3 regions of the Clostridium neonatale genome follow, and region 2 is predicted to be linked to each of the others. Evidence: predicted binding sites of a transcription regulator. Region 2 holds the regulator's gene; each other region holds the start of a gene.
The links. Region 2 encodes LexA, which represses DNA repair genes until DNA is damaged. Its sites were predicted from a motif close to CNAACANNTGTTNG; they were not measured.
Positions count from the first base shown of each region.

Region 1: CNEONATNEC86_RS17735 (putative DNA modification/repair radical SAM protein) is a predicted target of LexA. The motif match lies at 3,664-3,677, and genes of this name have one in related genera.
Region 3: uvrB (excinuclease ABC subunit UvrB) is a predicted target of LexA. The motif match lies at 2,708-2,721, and genes of this name have one in related genera.

Region 1 is NZ_UICR01000002.1:1,342,584-1,350,514, forward strand. Features, by position in the region: gene CNEONATNEC86_RS17720 (L-ribulose-5-phosphate 4-epimerase) at 1-374, opposite strand, end outside; gene CNEONATNEC86_RS17725 (GntR family transcriptional regulator) at 528-1,601, opposite strand; gene araA (L-arabinose isomerase) at 1,986-3,458, shown strand; gene CNEONATNEC86_RS17735 (putative DNA modification/repair radical SAM protein) at 3,742-5,091, shown strand; gene CNEONATNEC86_RS17740 (TIGR03915 family putative DNA repair protein) at 5,115-5,855, shown strand; gene CNEONATNEC86_RS17745 (phosphoenolpyruvate hydrolase family protein) at 6,281-7,111, opposite strand; gene CNEONATNEC86_RS17750 (Tm-1-like ATP-binding domain-containing protein) at 7,257-7,931, opposite strand, start outside.
Region 2 is NZ_UICR01000001.1:2,414,655-2,422,585, reverse strand. Features, by position in the region: gene CNEONATNEC86_RS11075 (tyrosine recombinase XerC) at 329-1,318, shown strand; gene CNEONATNEC86_RS11070 (hypothetical protein) at 1,409-1,945, opposite strand; gene CNEONATNEC86_RS11065 (hypothetical protein) at 2,057-2,491, opposite strand; gene CNEONATNEC86_RS11060 (deoxynucleoside kinase) at 2,568-3,221, opposite strand; gene lexA (transcriptional repressor LexA) at 3,418-4,026, shown strand; gene CNEONATNEC86_RS11050 (amidohydrolase) at 4,095-5,708, opposite strand; gene CNEONATNEC86_RS11045 (methionine gamma-lyase family protein) at 6,106-7,392, opposite strand; gene hfq (RNA chaperone Hfq) at 7,465-7,698, opposite strand; gene miaA (tRNA (adenosine(37)-N6)-dimethylallyltransferase MiaA) at 7,741-7,931, opposite strand, start outside.
Region 3 is NZ_UICR01000003.1:321,063-328,993, forward strand. Features, by position in the region: gene uvrA (excinuclease ABC subunit UvrA) at 1-617, opposite strand, end outside; gene uvrB (excinuclease ABC subunit UvrB) at 716-2,692, opposite strand; gene CNEONATNEC86_RS19640 (signal protein PDZ) at 2,908-4,200, opposite strand; gene CNEONATNEC86_RS19645 (S41 family peptidase) at 4,217-5,476, opposite strand; gene ftsX (permease-like cell division protein FtsX) at 5,598-6,488, opposite strand; gene ftsE (cell division ATP-binding protein FtsE) at 6,478-7,164, opposite strand; gene CNEONATNEC86_RS19660 (YitT family protein) at 7,430-7,931, opposite strand, start outside.

The DNA.
Region 1 (7,931 bases), on a different contig from region 2:
ATATCTCCATAAAAGTAATCAGCATGTGTTGTTCCAAAAGCAGGTATTGACAATCCTGCTTGTGCAAAACTTGTTGCCCATTCAGAGTGTGTATGAACTACTCCCCCAATGTTTGGATAAGTATTATACATAACTAGGTGAGTAGGAGTATCTGTTGATGGTTTATATTTTCCTTCAACTATATTTCCATTCAAATCAAGTACTACCATGTCCTCAGCCTTCATAGTATCATAATCAACACCACTTGGCTTAATAACAACTAGTCCCATTTCTCTATCTATTCCACTTACGTTACCCCATGTATAAATCACAAGTCCTTTCCTTTGAAGTTCCATATTTGCTTCATATACCTTTTGCTTTAATTCTTCTAACATTTCTCTCCTCCTAAATTAATATTATTTATTTGCTGTATTAAATAGTTTTTATCGTCGAGTCAATGTACGTACAAGTTTATATGAAATAAATTTGATATATATTAAAATTTTTGTAATGCATAACTAGGATTTGTTATGCATCAAAAATTTTAATTAAATTCTTCTACATGATTCTCTTACTATTAATTCTGCATCATATACATATTGTGGTTTATCAATTCTACCTTCTATCATATCAATAATGCACTTTGCTGCCATTATTCCCATTTCTCTTTTAGGATGTTTTATTGTTGTAATTTTAATATCTGATGATACTGCTAAACTTGAATCATCGAAACTTACAATTGATAAATCTTTCGGTATTTCTAGTCCTTCTTTTCTGCAATTATCTATTACCCTCAGTGCAACTTTATCATTATAGCAAAGTATTGCTGTAGGCGGGTTTTCTTGACTTAACATTTTTTTTACAAACTGATCAATATACATATCCTGATTATCGGTTATATATTCTCCTACAATTGATTTGTTAAAACACAAATTGTATTCCTGGAGTGCTTTAATATATCCTTTTCTCCGTCTTTCCCCTTGCATATCATCGGCTTTAAAAACTGCCGCTATATTTCTATGTCCAAGTCCTAATAAATAATTAGTTAGCTTATATCCACCTTGTTCATCATCAACAATTATATATGCTGAATTTTCTTCATCACAATTTGCATTTATAGCTATATATTGTATTCCTTTTTTCTCCAACTTAACAATGCTTTCATGATGAAGATTATTTATAGAACTTTGTGCTGGTTCAACAATTAATCCTGATATGTCCTGATTTATTATGTTCTCAAAACAAAGCTTTTCAGCTTCAATATCATTATTACTACTAAATAATAATAAGTTATAGCCTTTTTTTCTTAGTTCTTCTTCTATTCCTGAAATTATTCTTGGAAATATATAGTCTGAAATATAAGTTGTAAGTACTGCTACATTTTTTTTCTGCTCATTATTTTTTCTATTAGCAAAAAAACTTCCCTTTCCTCTCTCCTTATATATCCATCCTTCTTGAGCTAAGTAATTAAGTGCTTGCCTTACAGTATGTCTGCTAACATTAAAAATGCTTGCTATTTCATTTTCTGACGGTAATTGTTCCCCTGCTGAAACCTTATTTTCTTCTACAAGGTTCATGTAATACCTTTCGATAACTTCATGCTTTGTTTCAGCTTCTTTCATCTTTCTCAACTACTTCCATGAAATATATTATGCTATTATACAGCTTAATTCATATAATTATGTGCTAAGCTGTACGCACTAGCTGATTTGATTATATAACGTATAGATAGCATTTTCAATACTTTTTCTTAAATTTATGGTTCTTTAAAGTATATAAATTTATCTTTAAAAATTAAAACATATTACTAAACTGGCTTATTTACTTTAGTCCACAATATTTGATGAAAAAATTATCCAAATAATTTCTTTTTGTACTTGTACGCACAATATTTTTATATTATAATATGCTTGTACTTACAAAAACGTCTTATTTAAAGAATATCTTGTAAAGGTATTACTAATTAGATATTACTTATTTAAAACTAAATTTAGGAGGAATGTTACATGTTAAAAGTTAAAAATTATGAATTTTGGTTCGTAACTGGAAGCCAACCTTTATATGGACCAGAAGTAATTGATCAAGTAAAAGAAAATTCAAAAAAAGTAGTTGAAGGCTTAAATGAATCAGGACTACCTTATAAAATAGTATTTAAAACAGTTACTACTGACTCTGAATCAGTAAGAAAAGTTTGTAGTGAAGCTAATGTAGATGAAAATTGTGCTGGTATAATAACTTGGATGCATACTTTCTCACCTGCTAAGAATTGGATTCACGGTTTATCACAATTAAGAAAACCAATGCTTCACCTTCATACTCAATTTAATAGAGAGATTCCTTGGGATACTATTGATATGGACTTTATGAATTTAAATCAAGCAGCTCATGGTGATAGAGAATTTGGACATATATGCGCAAGATTACACATGCCAAGAAAGATAGTCGTTGGTTATTGGAAAGATGCTGATGTCTGTGAAAAAATAGCTAAATGGATGGCTCCAGCTATAGCTTTTGTTGAAGGAACTAATATCAGAGTAGCTCGTTTCGGAGATAACATGAGAAATGTTGCTGTTACTGATGGTGATAAGATTGAAGCTCAAATTAAATTTGGTTGGACTGTTGACTACTATCCAGTTGGAGATTTAGTTGAATATATAAATAAAGTCACAGATACTCAAATCAATGAACTTATGGAAGAATATAAGAAGTTATATAATATAGATCCTGCTGCTGACATTGAATCTATTCGTGAACAAGCAAAAATTGAAATCGGGATGAGAACTTTCTTAGATGAAAGAAATTATAATTGCTTTGTAACAAACTTCCAAGCTCTTAATGGAATGAAACAACTTCCTGGCCTTGCAGCACAACATTTAATGTCTGAAGGATATGGATTTGGAGCTGAAGGAGATTGGAAGACTGCTGCTCTTGTTAGAGCTATGAAGATTATGGCTGATGGAAAAGGTACAGGCTTAATGGAAGACTATACTTATAACTTAGCAAAAGATGGCGAAACAATACTTGGAGCTCACATGCTTGAAGTGTGTCCTACATTATCAGATGAAAATTGCAAACCAACTATAGAAGTTCATCCTCTAGGAATTGGAGATAAAGAGCCACCTGCTCGTCTAGTATTTAAAGGTGCAAAAGGACATGCTGTTGCTGCTTCATTAATTGATATGGGTAACAGATTTAGATTAATCGTAAATAGTGTTGATGCTATAGATGTACCTCATGATATGCCTAATTTACCAGTTGCAAGTGTTCTTTGGAAACCACAACCTTCATTAAAAGTTGGTGCTGAAGCTTGGATCTTAGCTGGTGGAGCTCATCACACAAGTTTCTCATTTGTTGTTGATGAACAACAATTAATAGACTGGGCTGAAATGACTGGAATTGAATGTGTAATTATTGATAATGATACTAAAATTCCTGAATTCAAAAATACATTAAGATTAGGTGAACTTACTTGGAAATAATCTAATTTATTGTTTACTCTCATAACCTTTACTATAAACTTTAAATAGATGTGTAATTTATAGAATCCCCCCATTATTGTTTAGAAAATAGATCTTTGCACATCTATTTATTTAAATTTTATTTACAATCATAATCCTTATTGATATAAAAAATGAAAGCAATCTAGTAAAAAAATAATTTACTAGATTGTTTTCTTCTTGTATAAGAACATATATTCGTATATAATATTATTATTATATACGAATATATGTTCTTATTTGAATTATAAGGAAGTGCTTATATATGGACTTAATAGAAAAATTAAAAATCTTATCAAATGCAGCTAAATATGATGTTTCATGTTCTTCCTCTGGATCAAAGAGAAAAAATACTCCCTCTGGCCTTGGAAATGCTGCTGAATGCGGAATATGTCATAGCTTTACTCCTGATGGAAGATGTATTTCTTTATTAAAGATCCTCTTTTCTAATGATTGCGTATTTGATTGCAAATACTGCATTAATGGAGCATCAAAGGATTTTCAAAGAGTTAGTTTCACTCCAGATGAAGTATGTAAACTTACTATCAATTTTTACAAACGTAATTATATTGAAGGTTTATTTTTAAGTTCTGCTATTATAAAAAATCCAAACTATACTATGGAACTTCTCCTTAAAACAGTTAAAAAATTGCGTACACAGGAGAATTTCAATGGATATATTCATTTAAAAGCTATTCCTGGTGCTGATCAAAAGCTTATTGAAAAAGCTGGAACATATGTCGATAGAATGAGTGTTAACATTGAACTGCCCTCAAGCGATAGCTTAAAACTATTAGCTCCTCAAAAAAGTAAAGAAAAAATACTGACCCCAATGAATACTATAAAAAATAACATAATTCAATATAAAGAGATGAAAAAAAACATAAGATCTACGCCTTTGTTTGTTCCTGGTGGTCAAAGCACACAGCTTATTGTAGGAGCCACACCTGAAAGTGATTCAAAAATCATCAAGTTATCAGAATCACTCTATAATAAATATGACTTGAAAAGAGTTTATTACTCTGCTTATGTTCCTGTAATTAAAGATAATAAATTTTTACCAAACATATCTCATCCTCCAATGGTAAGAGAACATAGACTTTATCAGGCTGATTGGCTACTTAGATTTTATGGATTTAAAGCAGATGAGCTATTAAAAGAAAATGAAAATTTTGATTTAAATTTTGATCCTAAAACTGGATGGGCTTTATCTAACTTAAACGAATTCCCTGTTGAAATAAATAAAGCACCATATGAAACACTTCTTAGAATTCCAGGTATAGGTGTTACATCCGCTTTAAAAATATTAAAAATAAGGAGAGTTCATAAATTAGACTTTGATGATCTGAAAAAACTAAGAATAGTTTTAAAAAGAGCTAGATATTTTATTACTTGTAACGGTAAATATTATGGTGATACCCTATTTAATAATGATTCAATAAAATTTAATATACTAAAGCAAGAATATTCATCAAAAAAACTAGTACATGATAACCAAATATCTTTTTTTGATTCTTATGACACTGATTTATCCAATTCTCACAATATTTTATTACCTAAAGCAAAACTTCCTAGTATTAGTGATAAAATTTCTTCACTATATGGTCAATTTTAATTTAAAGAAAGGAGAATTTAATTTTGATTACACTTTTATATGATGGAACATTTGAAGGATTACTCACTTGTATCTATGATGGATTTTATTATAAAACAACTATCTCAGGCATCTATAATAAGAAGCTTAATGATATCCCTCTACTTCTAGAGAATATTATTGATGTTAATACTGATTTGATTAAATTTTCTAAAGTAAAATCATCAATTATAAATAAAATAAATAAATTATGCTTAAAGAAAATCTATATCGCATACTTAAGTAACTATACTAATAAAGAAATATTAATATTTAATTATTTGAAAACAGCTTTTAAAATTGGATCTAACATACATTCATTTTTACATATTGATGAGGTAAGGTTAATAGATCAAATAAACAAACGTGTTAATGATGAAATTCATAGGTTTAGAGGGTTCATAAGATTTAACTATATAGATAATATTTTTCTCTATGCTTCAATTGAGCCAGATAATGATATATTAGAATTTTTAGGTGATTATTTTAAAAATCGCTTTTCAAATGAATATTGGATAATTAATGATATTAGTAGAAAAAAAGCCATTATTTACAATAAAACTCAATACGAAATAATTGATTTTACCTTAGAAGATTCAAACAAGCTCTCCTCATACAAAGATGAATATCAAAAATTATGGAAGACTTATTTTAAGTCTACTACAATTGAAGAAAGAAAAAACTTAAGATTACAAACTAGAATGATGCCTAAGCGATATTGGAAACATATATTTGAAACTAAATAATGACCCGTAAAAAATTTTGTGTAAACTGAATAAAAGCAAATCCTTCTTGCAATAATTGGAATAATAAATTATTATGCAAAAAATGCATAACAAAAGTAATTTAATAAAAGACATTAAAGAATAAAAAGTAGAAAATATCCTTAGAATCTGTAATTCCTAGAATATTTTCTCCAATAACCATTTGTAAAAATTAGTATTCAACAACCTATCATATGAAATACTATTAATTCTACTTTCCATATGATTGTCCAAATATTTTATCAACATATCATTTTAATATAAGTATTCATCTATAACTTCATAAATAATATTAGATAATATTTAATATTCCATTTATCTTCTTAATACTATCTGAACTCTATAAAATAATTTATACAATAAATTTAATATTCCCATATTTAATAACCAATTAAAATACTTACACTTTATTTTGTTATTGATTTAAATAATCCTGTTTGTTCCCTAATACCCTTCTCAGCCGCAAATCTTTCAATACTTGATGCACCAAAGAATCCATCTATTCCTTGTGTTTTTTCAATTATGTATGCAGCATCTTCTGGTTCTGCAATAGGACCACCATGGCAGATCACCATTATATCTGGATTAACTTCTCTACCTGCTTTAATAATATCTTCGATTTTTTTCACACAATCATCTAGTGTAAGAGCTGTTTTTGCTCCAATTGTGCCTTTAGTAGTTAAACCCATATGTGCTACTAAAATATCTGCACCAGCTTCTGCCATTGCTTTTGCTTGTTCTGGATCAAATACGTATGGAGTTGTAAGCATGTCTAATTCATGTGCTTTTCTAATCATTTCTACTTCTAAACAATATCCCATTCCTGTTTCTTCAAGATTTTGTCTGAATGTACCATCAATTAAACCTACTGTTGGAAAATTTTGAACTCCACTAAACCCCTGGTCTTTAAGTTGTTTTAAATATATTTCCATTATTCTAAATGGGTCTGTTCCACATACACCTGCTAATACTGGTGTGTGTTTTACAACAGGCAATACTTCTGAACCCATTTCAACTACAATTTTATTTGCATCTCCATAAGATAATAATCCTGCAAGCGAGCCACGACCAGCCATTCTATATCTTCCAGAATTATAAATAATAAGCATATCAGCTCCACCAGCTTCACTGCTTTTAGCAGTAATACCTGTACCTGCTCCTACTCCTACTAGTATCTTTCCATTCTCAACTTCTCCTTTGAATTTTGCCATAACCTCTTTTCTTGTCATTGTATTCATTTCTAATTCCTCCTAAATATTTGTATATTAATTCACTAAACTAATATATCCATACAAAACCTTTATAATATTTACAAATGCAATCCAAAGCATACAAATAATTCTATTATTCAAATCATATGCAGCTGCCACTATTTTATATATTCTATTTATTCATCAAATCTATTAACTTTTGTGCTGCTGCTTCTGCAAATTCTACATCATTAATAGCACAATTCATTTCTATTACCTCTACGTTGTTTTTGTTTACACCATTTCTTAAAGTATCAAATAACATCTTATCTTCTTCTACACCATAAAACGGCTGTCCTTCTACATCAATTCCTGATATGCCTTTCAAAGGTAACATTAAAGTAGTTTTATCTTTTGCCATGTTTAATTTTTCAACAAGCTTTTTACCAATCGCTTCATTTTCTTCTATATTTGTTCTCATTAATGTTACTGTAGGATTGTGTTTATATAAGTTACGTCTCTCAAATTTCTTTGGTATTGTATCATATGTTCCAAAGTTACACATATCAAGTGCTCCTACTGATACAACTTGTGGAATATGATTTTTACTTGCTGCCTCTAAACGATATGGCCCTGCATTCAAAACTCCGCCAATAATTTCATCTGCCCATTCTGTTGTTGTAAGATCTAATACCCCTTCAATAAATCCACCTGCAATAAGTGCTTCCATAGACTGTCCACCTATACCTGTTGCATGGAATATAAGCACTTCATAGCCTCTCTTCTCAAGATATTTGGTAGCTGCTGTTACACATGGAGTGGTTACCCCAAACATAGTTGCAGCAATCAGTGGTTTTTTATCAACTAC
Region 2 (7,931 bases):
AAATATAAAAAATAAGAATTTTATAAATAAGTTCAAGTTAGTTTGTTAAAAACATTGCACAAATATTTCGGGAGAATTTTTTGCTAAGAATAAATAATGGAAATTTTGCTTTGCTCAGTATTAAAAAGTGAAGATTGATAAAAGTTATATATATGATGGTTAATAAAATATACAGAAACCACTCTCAAAACGCTCAGAAATTATTTCGGGAAATATACATTTCCCGAAATAATTGATTAAAAATGAGTTTATTGGTATAATATATACAAGCTTAGTAAATTTGCAAGCTAGAAATATATTATTATATGAGGTTATGATTATTATGGGAATGAATTTTGATATAAACGAATTTAAAAATGAGAATTTACCGGAATCAGTTGTTGATTTTTTGAACTATTTAGAAACAATAAAAAATAAGTCCGATAACACAATTGAAGCATATAAAAAAGATTTGACTATATTTTTTAGATTTATGCTTTTGTATAAAGGGTATGTTGATCAAAAAAAGGTAGAATTCGATGAGATAGATATAAAATCCGTTGATAATTCTTTTATAAAAGGAATAAAATTAAGAGATTTATACGCCTTTATGTCTTTTATAGAAAAATACAGAGGAAATAGCGCCTACTCTCGTGCCAGAAAGGTCGCGACATTGAAATCTTATTTTAAATTTTTAACTGGTAAAGCAAAAATAATAGATGAAAATCCTACTTTAGAACTTGAATCACCTAAAATAAACAAAAGGCACCCTGTTTATTTAACTTTAAATCAGAGTTTGGAACTATTAAAATCCTTAGATACAACAAATAAAAACTATGCTAGAGATTATTGCATTCTGACTCTGTTTTTAAATTGTGGTATGCGTTTATCTGAGCTATGCAACATCCAAATAAGTAAAATTAAAAATGACACTTTAACAATCATAGGTAAAGGAAATAAAGAACGAACCGTTTACTTAAATGATGCATGTTTAAAATCTATAGATAATCTTTTGAAAACACGTGATGATTCTAAAGTTTCTGGCGAATATAAAAATTACTTGTTCCTTTCGAATCGTGGAACTCCTATAAATCAACGAACAGTTGAAATAATGATAAAAAAACATATAACAAATGCTGGTTTTACTGATGAAAAATACACGCCACATAAACTCAGACATACTGCTGCCACTTTAATGTACAAGTATGGAAATGTAGATATTAGAAGTCTGCAAAATATTTTAGGACATACTAATATATCAACTACACAGATTTATACCCATGTAGATGATGATACTTTAAGAGATGCAGTAAAATCAAATCCTTTAGCAAAATTATAATATATAAAACACCACATAAATCTTGTGAATTTATGCGGTGTTTTACTTTGTTAAATTAAAATTATACTATTTATATAAGAAAAAGTTTTATTATATTATTGGATTACCATATCTTGTATTAAACTCGTTAATATAAGATTGATCATTGCCTTCATAAACGATTAAAGTATTTCCGTTAGTATAATAATGCGGTTTTTCACTGTATACAACTTCACCATCGACAGATAAACCATCAGAAGATATTCTGGCCACATCTGCATTTAAGGCATCTTTTGAATCGTATTCATAAACTCTAACTAATTTATCTCCTGCATAATAATCAGTTTCATTTCCTTTAAACTTATCCCAATGTGTTTCTGCTGATTCTTTTAAATCATGTCCTGCGTTTACAATGTCATCTTTGAAGTTTATAGCTGTATATTTTATATCTTTGCCAACATCTTTTACACCTTCAACTACTCCTTCAGCACTTTCTTTTAGTCCTTCTCCTACTTTGGCCACATCTTCTTTTACACCATCTGTATTGTTTGTGGTATTATTAGTAGTATTAGAACCACATCCATATATCACTGATGCAGATGATAATAATGTCATTAAAGCTAATGCAATAACAAACTTTCTTCTCATTTTTTATCTCTCCTTTCTAAATATCTAACTTCATATTTAGTATGTCGTTTAATGGTTTCATATATACATAAAATAAAAATCACAAGATAATAACTATCTTGTGATTTTAAACTATTCGTTAATCTTCTTTTTTAACTTTCTTACACCTGGATAAATTTCTTCTGTAAGTTCATCTATATCTCCCTCGTTTAACGAAACATTATCGAGATATTCTATATGATCAAAAGCATCTTCATACTCTGTACTTTCGTCGTTTATATAATCATCTTCAGAGAAATTAACTTCTTCTTTAAACTTCTTATATATATCCATTAAATTAAGGTTTTGAGCCTTTATTTCTTCTAAATCCTCTTGGCTTAATGTAGACTTTATTTCTTCTAAAAATTCTTCTTCAAGAATTTCGTTTTCTTCTTGGGTTTTTGCGATATCTTCTATCTTAATAGCTCTAACATCTACTCCATCCATTTCTAAGCACTTTCCGCAATTATCACAAATTTTATTTTCATAAATATCACAATAATCATCATCTGTATATTTAAATGCCATAATAACAAATTACTCCTTTCACTTTGAAGTCATTGTTTTATTATAACAAAAATAAATTTATAAATCAAATATACAATTATTCTGCTCTAATTTCTTTTAACTTTAATTCTATCATTTCCAATACTTTTTCTGCATCATCAGCATTGTTTACATAGTCATATTCATCTATATTTATAGTTAAAACCTCTGAAGCTTTATAATGACTTTCTACCCAGTCATCATATCCTTCCCATAAAGTTTTATAATATGAGACTAAACTTTCATCAAGCTCATATCCACGACCTCTTTTTATTATTCTATCTAAAATAGTTTCAAAACTACCAGTTAAATAAATCATTAAATCAGGCGCTTTTTTAGGTAGTTCATTAAGTTCTTCCAGCATATTTTCAAGCAAACCTTCATACATTTGGAATTCTAATTCTGAGATTCTGCCCAAATCCTTATTAACTTTTGCAAAGTACCAATCTTCATATATACTTCTATCCAATACATTATTCTTATTAACAAGTGCTTTCTTTATACTTTTGAATCTTGTATTAAGAAACCATAATTGAAGTAAAAATGGATATCTTTTTTCTTGTATTTCTTCATCGCTAGCTGTATAAAAAAGAGGTAAAATTGGATTATCATCTACGCTTTCGTAAAATACTTCTGTCCCAAAATGTTCTCCAACAAGTTTAGCTAAACTTGATTTTCCAGCCCCTATCATCGCTCCTATAGTAATCACCATTGTCACCTTTTCCTTTCGAGTAGTACAAACATTATGAAAAATTATTATAATTTCGCCCTAAGACTGAATTAGTATATCAAATAATTTATTTTAAGTAAATAAATTATTTGAATTACCTTTATATCTAAAAGAACATTAGTTTGTCATGTAATATTATCTATGATATAATATATTCAAGAATAGTGAGGTGTGTATAATGTCAGACGAAAATACTAAGCAACAAGAAATATACGAATTTTTAAAAACCTATACTGAAAACAAAGGTTATCCACCATCAGTTAGAGAAATATGTGCAGCCGTTTCTTTAAAATCAACTTCTACAGTGCACGGACATTTGAAGAGATTGGAAAAGAAAGGCTTCATTAAAAGAGATCCATCAAAGCCTAGAGCTTTAGAAATAAATGAATTATCAACTCCTAAAAAAGAAATGGTTAATATTCCTATAGTGGGTAAAATAACAGCCGGATTACCTATACTAGCTACTGAGAATGTAGAAGATACATTTCCTCTACCTATAGATTACATAAAACATGATAATGAATTATTTATGCTTAAAGTATCTGGTGAAAGTATGATTAATGCAGGAATTCATAATAACGATTTAGCAATTATAGAATCTACAAATAGCGCTAAAAACGGTGAAATAGTTGTAGCTTTAATTGATGATTCTGCTACAATAAAAAGATTTTATAAAGAAAAAGATCATATAAGGCTTCAACCTGAAAATGATACAATGGATCCTATAATAGTGCCTGATTGTTCTATATTGGGTAAATTAGTGGGCATATACAGATCTTATAAATAGATTATATAAAAGGGACTTAATATCTATCTTTAGTTTTATAATAACTAAAAAGATAGATATTAAGTCCTTTATAACGAGTACTTTATATCACCGCCAACAATTGTCATATTAATATTTATATCTTTAATTTTATTTTTATCACATCTATAAATATCTTCATCAAGAACTACCATATCTGCAAATTTTCCTACTTCAAGAGTACCTTTTAAATTTTCTTCAAAAGAAGCATACGCTCCTCCTATTGTGAAACATTTCAGCGCTTCTTCTATAGATAAACATTGACTTTTATTATATCCTTCTTCAGGATATCCATTTAAATCTTTTCTTGTCACTGCACAGTATAAGTTATTCATTAAATCAAAGCTTTCAACAGGACAATCAGAACTTCCGCAAACTACTACACCTAAATCAATCAATGTCTTCCAGTTATAACTTGTCTTAGCAAGCTCTTTTCCAACCCTATCTTCTAGTATGTGCTGATCATAATGTATAAATATCGGTTGTATATACGCTATAAGATCTAATTTCTTAAATCTATTAAGTAACATTTCATCTGTAATCTGACAATGAACAATTCCGTGTCTGGTATCTTTCTTTGGATTATTTTTTATGGCCACCTCTATACAATTCATAGCCATTTCAATTGCGCCATCACCTATAGCATGAACTGCAACTGACATATTATTATCATGAGCAGTTGATATTAATTCCTGTAAGATTTCTTTATTATATATAGAAATTCCTTTTGTAGTTTTATCATCCTCATAAAAATTTCTCATATAAGCTGTTCTTGCCCCTAATGAACCATCGCTTATTATTTTTAAAGGGCCAAGTTTAAAATGACTACTTCCTTTATCTAAGTTATATCCTTTTAAGATAAAATCTTTTAATTGTGATAGTTCCATATTACATTGCTGATTTACTCTTATATTTAAAAGACCTTCTTCATCTAATTCTTTATATACATTTATTATATCTTCGTATAATTTTACATTTCCAAAGTCATCACTTTGTACAGATGCTATTCCTGATTTTAAAAGTTTTTTAGATACACTTAGAATAGATTTTTTTATATCCTCTTTTGTTTTTTGGGGTAAAATTGATGTTACGAAGGACATAGCTTCTTCTCTTAAAACACCATTAGGTTGTCCGTAATTATCTACTTCAAAAACTCCGCCATCTACTTGTTTAGTATTTTTATTTATTCCAGCTAGTTTAAGTACGATTGTATTAACACATGCTACATGTATGCACGCTCTCGTTATATAAATTGGATTTTCTGTAGATACCTTGTCCAAATCTTCTCTTGTTGGAAATCTGTGTACATCAAAATAATCTTGATTCCACCCATATCCTATTATCCATTCACCAGCAGCAACATTATTCTTTTCTTTGAAGTCTTTAAGGGTATTTATTATATCTTCTATAGACTTAGCTCCTTTAAGGTCTGCATGTATAAGATTTTCTCCGTATTCAACTACATGCATGTGACTATCATTAAATGCCGGAAGCATTAACTTTCCATTTAAATCTATAATTTTGGTATTTTCATTTTTTAACTTGAGTATTTCTGTATTTCTCCCTAAAGCTGCTATCAATCCATCTTTAACGGCTAAGGCTTCATAAAAATTGTTGTTATTATCTAGTGATGATATTTTCCCATTTATATATATACTATTCATTTTAATTATACCGTTATTGTATGAAGATATATTAAAAAGTTATTTAAATACTTTTATTTATAATCTTATTGCAATAACTATTCCTTTCTATCTAACTAGATATTGTTAGATTCTAATTATATATTCTGATATTATTTTGATTTTCTCTTTTGAACTTAAAATACATATATCTTTTTCTAACCTTACTTATAGAATATATTTTACCATATAATTCATAATAGAAATAAATTATTTTTGTATTGTTTATATACTATCAATATAATTAAAAGTATTTCTATCAAACCTAATATAAAGAGATAGTGTAAAGTTATATACGTCTATAAAACTATATATTTTAAATAGAAAAACAGCAGATAATCTTATGATATACATAATTATCTGCTGTTTAATTATTATACTATTCTTCTAATGTTCTACTAAGTCCAATAAGAACTCCTATCTTGCCGTGTTCGAAGTTAAGTCCACCTTGCATATAAGCAATATATGGAGGCCTTATAGGGCCATCTGCTGATAATTCTATTGTTGATCCAGAGATAAATGCTCCAGCTGCCATAACAATGTCACAATCATATCCTGGCATTGCCCATGGTTCACATACAGCAAATGAATCTATAGGAGATCCTGCTTGGATTCCACTACAGAAATTAACTAACTTTTTAGGATCATTAAATTCTATGGCTTGAATTATATCAGTTCTTTTATCTTTAGATGCTGGAAATACTTTGAATCCTGCAATTTCCATAACTCTTGCAGTAAATACTGCTGTTTTCACCGCTTCTATGGATACATGTGGAGCAAAGAATAGTCCCTGAAAAAGGCTTCTCATAAGTCCATATGTAGCTCCATATTCTCCACCAACACCTGGAACTGTGAATCTATTCTCAGCTTGTTTTACATACTCAGCCTTACCTACTATATATCCTCCACCTAGTGCCACTCCTCCACCGATGTTTTTCATAAGTGATCCAGCCATAAGGTCTGCACCAACTTCACTTGGCTCAATTGTTTCTATAAATTCACCATAGCAGTTATCTACAAATATTAATATATCTTTCCTTACGTCTCTTATAACTTTTATAACCTCTTCAATTTGAGATACTAAGAAAGATTTTCGTGAAGCGTATCCTGTACTCCTTTGAATATGTATTAATTTGTATGATGGTTCATTTCTTAAAGCATTTCTTATTTCTTCAAATTTGAAATGACCTTCTTCATCAAGATCAATTATATCTGTCTTTATATCATACTCATCTAAAGAACCTGGATTTTTCTTTTCTGAAAGTCCAAGTACCCCGAGTAAAGTATCATATGGTTTTCCTGATACACAAAGAATCTTATCTTTTGGTCTTACATTTCCTATTATTGCTGCACCTATTGCATGTGTTCCACTTACAAAGTTATGTCTAACAAGCGCTGCCTCTGTTTTGAATATTCTAGCGTATACTCTGTCTAAAGCATCACGTCCAATATCATCCAATCCATATCCTGTTGTATTAGTAAAATGAGAATCACTTATTCTTTCTTCTTGAAATGCTTTAAGAACTTTCAATTGATTAAATTCTCTTACATCATCATATGACTGCAAGTCTTTTTCAATATCACTTAATGCCTGTCTATATATTTCTAAGGCCCTATCACTTATTTTATAGTTATTAATTAAGAAATCTTCAGTAATTTTTATCATGTTTTTTCTTCTCCTTATTTTGTTTTTCACCCAAAAATAAATAGGCATATATGCCTATTTATCAATGTTTTTTTATTCATTTTCTGTAAATAAAATAGGTTTAAAAGGTGTAATAGTTGAAATTGAATGTTTATAAATTAACATTTGCTTATCATCACAATTTAACACTACTGTAAAGTTATCAAAACCTTTTACAAAACCTTTTAATTGAAATCCATTTAATAAATGAATGATAACTTGAATTTTATTTTTTCTTGCATTATTTAAGAAAATATCTTGTAAATTATTTTGTGTTTTATTGACCAAAATCTACACCTCCGTAAATAACCATATATCATTATTATAACTCTAGTTATGAATAATGTCATTAATAATTTTGATAACTATTTCATCATCACTCATAATATCTTTATCTAAAAATACACATCTTTTATCACGTCTAAACCATGTTAATTGCCTTTTAGCATAATTTCTAGATCCTTGTTTTATCATATTTACCGCTTCTTCTAATGATATTTTATTTTCTAAGTAATACAGTA
Region 3 (7,931 bases), on a different contig from region 2:
ATCACTGCTTCAATATTATGTTTCTTGTTTTTATCCAGCTTGATTTCTTCCTCGGTTAGATCATAGATTTCTCCATCAATCCTAGCTCTTATATATCCATTTTTCTTTATATTTTCTAGTAATTTTTCATGAATTCCTTTTCTGCCTCTTATCATAGGAGCTAGTATTTGAATTTTAGTTTTTTCCCCATAAGATAAAACCTTATCCACAATTTGATCAACAGATTGTTGGCTTATTTCTTTTCCACACTTAGGGCAATGTGGAGTTCCAACTCTTGCATATAACAATCTTAAATAATCATAAATTTCAGTAATAGTACCTACTGTTGATCTTGGATTCTTGCTAGTAGTTTTTTGATCAATTGATATTGCTGGAGATAATCCCTCTATATATTCAACATCTGGTTTATCCATTTGTCCAAGAAATTGTCTTGCATATGAAGATAGTGATTCCACATATCTTCTTTGTCCTTCCGCATATAAAGTATCAAAAGCCAATGATGATTTTCCAGAGCCTGAAAGTCCAGTAAATACAACTAGCTTATCTCTTGGAATTTCTAAATTAACATTCTTTAGATTATTAACTTTTGCACCTTTAATTATTATTTTATCGTTCATAAAAACCTCCATTTCTCTTAAACAACTGATTTACACACCGTTCTCTAAATTCAATATAATTACCATCAATTGTTATTTATAAGTATATTAATCAATATTTATTTGCCTTCTTTTAGTGAACTTATAATATCCCTTAATTCAGCAGCTCTCTCAAACTGTAAGTTTTTAGCTGCTGTCATCATTTCATTTGTATATTCTTTGATTAATTTATCTCTTTCCTTCTTTGTAAGCTCTTTCTTTGATTCTCCAGTATTATATTCTTCAGACTCTTCTGCAACCTTAGTAGCTTCTATAACTTCTCTTACATCTTTTATAATTGTTCTTGGAACAATTCCATTCTGTTCGTTATATTCTCGCTGTATTTTTCTTCTTCTTTCAGTTTCTTTAATTGCCTTATCCATAGATTTAGTTATATTATCTGCATACATAATTACTTTACTCTCTGAATTTCTAGCTGCTCTTCCTATTGTTTGTATTAAAGAAGTTTCTGATCTTAAAAATCCTTCTTTATCAGCATCAAGTATAGCAACTAAGGCTACTTCTGGAATATCTAGACCTTCTCTTAAAAGGTTTATTCCTACAAGAACATCGTACTCTCCTAATCTTAGATCTCTTATTATCTTCATTCTTTCTATGGTCTCAATATCTGAATGCATATACGTTGTTTTTACTCCAAGTTCAGTCAAATATTTTGTTAAATCCTCAGCCATACGTTTTGTTAAAGTTGTAATTAATACTCTAAATCCTCTTTCAGTTGTATTCTTTATCTCACCATATAAATCATCTATTTGTCCTTTTACAGGTTTTATTACAATTTGTGGATCTAATAATCCTGTTGGACGTATTATTTGTTCAGCAATTTCTTCTGAATTATCTATTTCATATTGAGATGGTGTAGCACTTACAAATACAACCTGATTTATTTTCTTTTCAAACTCTTGAAACTTTAATGGTCTATTATCATATGCACAAGGAAGCCTAAATCCATATTCAACCAATGTATCCTTTCTAGATCTGTCGCCTGCATACATTGCTCTAACTTGCGGTAATGTAACATGACTTTCATCTATAAACATTAAGAAATCTTCTGGAAAGTAATCTAATAGTGTTTTTGGTGGAGTTCCAGCACCTCTTCCATCAAGTATTCTAGAGTAATTCTCAATTCCACTACAATAACCCATCTCCCTAATCATTTCAATATCAAAGTTGGTTCTTTGCCTTAACCTTTGCGCTTCCAGCAATTTATCTTGTGAATTAAGTTCTTTTAATCTATCCTCTAGCTCTCCTTCAATAGCTCCAATCGATCTTTCTAAAGTTTCTTTTGAGGTAGCAAAGTGAGATGCTGGTGTTATTGCTACATGATTTCTTTCCCCAAGTATAGTCCCAGTTAAAACATCAAACTCTCGTATTCTATCAATTTCATCTCCAAAGAATTCAACTCTTATCCCTTTGTTAGAGTACGATGCAGGAATTATATCTAAAGAATCACCTCTTACTCTAAAAGTACCTCTTGAAAAATCTATGTCATTTCTTTCATATTGTATTTCTATAAGCTTTTTAATTATTTCATCTCTTTCTTTTTCCATTCCGGTTCTTAGACTTATTGTTAACTTTTTATATTCATCCGGATTACCAAGTCCATATATACATGAAACTGATGCTACAATTATTACATCTCTTCTTTCAAAAAGAGCAGATGTGGCCGAATGCCTTAGTTTATCTATTTCATCATTTATAGATGCATCCTTTTCTATAAATGTATCAGTTTGAGGTACATATGCCTCTGGCTGATAATAATCATAATATGATACAAAATATTCAACTATATTTTCTGGAAAAAACTCTTTGAATTCTGAGCATAGTTGCGCTGCTAATGTTTTATTATGAGCTAAAATAATAGTTGGTCTTTGTAATCTCTCTATTATATTTGCCATGGTAAATGTTTTTCCCGATCCAGTTACACCAAGCAAAGTTTGCCCTCTATGGTCAGCATTAATAGAATTAACAAGCTTATCTATAGCTTGTGGCTGATCTCCAGTTGGTTTAAATTTTGAGTGTATTTTAAATTCACCCATGGGTTTCCCTCCATTCGAACAAATATTCGCCTATTCTAAATATATTTTACTTTTCATATCTAGTTAAGTCAATAAATTATATTCTTATTATTGTCATAAATTTTATAATTATATATTTATAATAAAACATATTTTTATTATAGATAATGTTATCCACATAAGTATTATGTATAATTCATACTAAATAAAAATAGTAACTACTTTAAAAATAGCTACTATTCTTTCTTTTCTTTATTTATGTTTTCTAGCACTTCTTTAAAATTAACATCATTTATTTCTACTATTTCTTCTTTTTTAACAGACTTTGGTACTAATACTACTCCAAGCCTGTTACCTTTTTTATGCCTAAATTTAACTTTTTTTAAGTCTCCGCTTGGGTCCATTACATTAAAATCAGCATTATATAAATTTTCTCTTATTATATTATAAAGTTCTGTTTCTGAATTGAATTTTTCATTATTTACATCTAATATTGTACTTCCTGTTCTTATTCCAAAGTCATTAAATTTAGATTCTTCTGAAATCTCTAATATCATTAATCCTTGATTATTACTCACATACTTTGGCGTTCCTTTTTCTTCTTTCATTGCTTGAATTCTTAACATAAATTCATGTGCTAATGGAGCAAAAATAACAACTATTATTTCTCCAATCAAGCCAAATCTAGCTATCTGACATACTACTGTTAATAGTATTCCAAAGGACAATATATGTACTCCTGATGAAATCGCCTTTTCTCTTTTGCTTTTAGTGAAAGTAACAGATGAATATCCTATTACTCCAAATAAACTTAGCAGACTTATCCCTAAGCTTCCCGCAAAAATCAAACTACTAGGTGTTTTTACAATAGGCCACCACATGGGCATATCTGTTATTATATCTGCATTAAATAATCTTACTCCATTACTAGAGAGAACAATAAAAATTGATATTGGCATAATCCAATATCTCTTAAAAGAATACCCCCCTAATATTTTTCCATCTCTTTCTGTGAAAACAGGAATAGCCCCTCTATCACCATCAACCATAACTAAAAAACCTTCAACTATATGCATAATTCCAACAAACATCATTAAATACATCACATTAACCGTCAAAAAAGTTTGTCCATTAAAACCAACTCCAAAATAGTTAAGTAATTTAATAACTATTGATATCATTCCTAGAATTGCTCCTGAATAAGAAAAGCATATATACCTAGGGGATATTACCATAAGGATAAGAGAAATATAAAATATAAGTATTATACTTGAATTTGCATTAAAAACTATTCCAAGCAAACCAAGTAATATACTCGCTATAACTCCACCTATAATTCCTAATACAATTTGAGATAGCGTGAGTTCAATTGCTGAATTCACACTACCTCCTGAAATCATCTTTTGCATAAGTATTATTTTTTTATTTTTATTATAGAAATAAAAAATAATTATTGATAATAATAATAACGTTGAAGGAGTCAATAATGTCTCTGATAATTTCAATAATACTTGCATTATTAAATTCATTAATTTGTCCTCCGACTTATATTTTTTCTTTAATTTTTTCTATTGCAAAATTTAATTGCTCATCTTTGCTTTTGTCATAGTCTGCTTTATTAATATCTTCAGTAATTTCGACTTCAAAGTCTGGGGTTATGCCCTTTTTATGAATATTTTCACCATTTGGAGTATAATATTTAGAAACTGTAACTTTTAGCCCACCAATTCCATTTTTAAATTTGAAAGGCTGCTGAACTATTCCTTTTCCAAAGGTTGTTTTTCCAACTATAGTTGCAGCCTTATAATCTCTTAAAGCTCCTGTAACCACTTCTGAGGCACTAGCACTTCCATTGTCAACCAAAACAACTAACGGCATTCCTTGTGCAATTCCTCCTACCGATAATGATTCGTTTTTATTTTCATATTTGTCTATTGTATATGTTATGACATTATCTTTAGGTATAAATTGGGATGCAACTCCAATAGCTTCTGATAGAAGTCCTCCTGGATTATTTCTTAAATCAAGTATTAATCCTTTCATCCCTTTATCTTCTAATTCTTTAATTTTATCTTTAAAATCACTAGCTGTATTTTCATTCATAAAAGTATCAATTTTTATATACCCAATATTAGAATTAACCATTTCACCTTCTAAGGATTTAATTTTTATCTCTTCTTTTTTCACTTTAACATCAAAAGAATTTTCATCTTTTCTTTTGATAGTCAATTTTACTTGATCTCTTTCTGGTGAAGTTATATATGATACAGCTTCATTTAGCTGTTCTCCTGAATATACAGTACCATCAATCTTCTCAATTATATCCCCAGAAAGCAATCCTGCCTTATCTGATGGAGAATCTTTGATTGGAGCTATTATAACTATTTTATTTTCAATTGCTCCAACTTGAACACCTATTCCATCAAGGGAACCTTGGCTTTCTTTCATTAATTTATCAAACTCTTCTGAATTTAAGAATACTGTATATGGATCTCCTAATGCATTCGTCATTCCTTTTATTGCACCTTCTAGCAATGCATCGTCATTTATCTCTCCATCATACTTTTTTAGTAAAGTATCCCTAACCATAAATAGTGATTCATATTTTTTCGTATCACTCATAAGCTCTGAAGAATTCTCAACTTTATTTGAAACACTGGTAAAATATCTACCTCTACTTGCTAAATAATTTCCCAGTAATAATGATGAACAATTAGTAATAATCAAAATAGCTACAATTATTAGTATTAGTTTACTTTTTGATTTTTTACTATTATTAATTTTATCGTTATTACCTTCACTCACACTTAAAGACTTCCTTTCTTCAATAACCTACGCTGATACCTATTATATTATTGATATTTAAACTTAAATATCTAAATATCAATAATTAATATAATATTAATATTTTCAAAACCAACTAATATTATACCACTAAGAATTTTCTTAATGAAAGTCCACTAGCAATTCCTCCAATTAATAATCCACCAATTGTGAACTGCCATATTATTGTTGTAAGTACGTATGATGCAGGCACTAAACTTACAAAAGCTAATTCTTTTGCTAATAATGAGAAGACTCCATTATACGCAAAGAATAATGCAATACATGATAACAGTGCTCCCGAAAGGCCTATTACCATACCTTCAATTATAAACGGCCATCTAATAAACCAATCAGTAGCCCCTACAAATTTCATTATTCCAACTTCTCTTCTTCTTGAATAAACTGTTAACTTAGTTGTATTCATAATTAAGAACACTGAAACTCCTATTAATATAATAAATAAGCCTAATCCAACTGCTCTTATTCCTTTAACAACACTAATAATTTTATCAACAACCTCTTGTTGATTGTTAATTTGATCTACACCTTCCATATCTTTAACTGCATTAGTAACATTTTCAGAATATTCAGGCCCCTTCAATTTAACTGTGAATGAACCAGTAAAAGGATTGTGCTTTAATGAATATCCTTGCATTAATCCATCATTTTCTCCCATACTTTCATTCATTTCTTTAAATTCATCTTCTTTTGATTTGTATATTACTTGATCTACACCTTCAATTTCTTTTAATCTAATTTCTATTTCTCTTTGATCAATAAGTTTAATATCCTCTTTAAGAACAATCTTAAGATCAATCTTATTTTGTACACTGTCTATACCTTTATTTATATTATTAGCTAATAATACAAATATACCCAAAACGAAAAATGTTATAAGCACAGTAATTACTGAAGCGATACTGATAGTTTTGTTTCTCTTTAAACTTTTAAAAGCATCTTTAATATAATATGTAATAGTATTAATTTTCATCTTCGTACTTACCTCTCTTCTCGTCTCTAACGATTTCTCCTTTTTCAATAGCTATAACTCTCTTCTTCATGTAGTCAACAATTTCTTTCGCATGGGTAGCCATTAAAATTGTAGTTCCAGATTTATTTATATCGTCAAGAAGCTCCATTATTTCCATTGCTGTATCTGGATCTAAATTACCAGTTGGTTCATCGGCAATTAAAACTGACGGATTATTTACCAATGCTCTAGCCAATGAAACCCTTTGTTGTTCTCCACCAGACAGCTCATTTGGGAACATTTTATACTTATGTGATAACCCTACTAAGGATAACACCATTGGAACTCTTCTTCTTATTTCTTTTGGTGATGCTTCTACAACTCTCATTGCAAATGCAACATTTTCATATACATTAAGTGTTGGTATTAGCCTAAAGTCTTGAAATACCATACCAATTTTTCTTCTATAGTAAGGTGCTTGCTTTCTTGTTATCTTTGTTAAGTCCTTGTCATTAACAATAACCTTTCCATTTGTTGGTTCAATTTCTTTTAAAATCATTTTTATAAATGTTGATTTTCCTGATCCACTTGGTCCTACTAAGAATACGAATTCTCCTGCTTCTATTTCAACATTAATATCAGATAAAGCTTTTACATTATTATCATAAATTTTAGATATTCCTCTAAATTCAATCATGATTAGACACTCCTTTATTTATGTAGGATTTCTACAATTTCTAAACTAAAGTATTCTACCTTTTAATACATAATTCACAAAGTTTTTTGTATATATTACATTTTGAATGCAAATCTACAACAATCATTATATCATAATAAGTATTTTTAATGTTATACAAATTTATTAAATATTATATGAACTTTTACTAAATACGATAAAAAAAATAATACCCCTTTATGATCTAACATATATCATGGGTATTATTTATATTTCTTATATAAAATTATTCTTGTTCTATATTCCCAAATCCTTCACCAAGTACTTCATGAACTTCACCAACTGTAATAAAAGCTCCTGGATCTGTATCTATTATAAACTTCTTTAATTTTATAAACTCATTTCTATTTAATACAGCATAAATAACACTCATATCTTCCTTTGTATAGGCTCCTGTACTTTTCAAAAATGTGCAGCCCCTATCTAACTGAGTCATTATATATTCACTAATTTCTGTATTTTTCTTACTTATTATAAATATGCTTTTGCAAGCATTAAATCCTTCTATAAATCTGTCAATCAACATTCCTAGAAGTATCACACTTAACATTGCATATAAACCAGCATCTATTCCAAAAACTAAAATACTAGCGAATGTTATTACAAAATCTACAACTAATAATGACTTTCCAATGTCTAAGTGAAAAAACTTATTTAGAATCTTAGCTAAAATATCGGTTCCACCAGTTGATGCATTTTCATTAAATACAATTGCCATTCCAATAGCT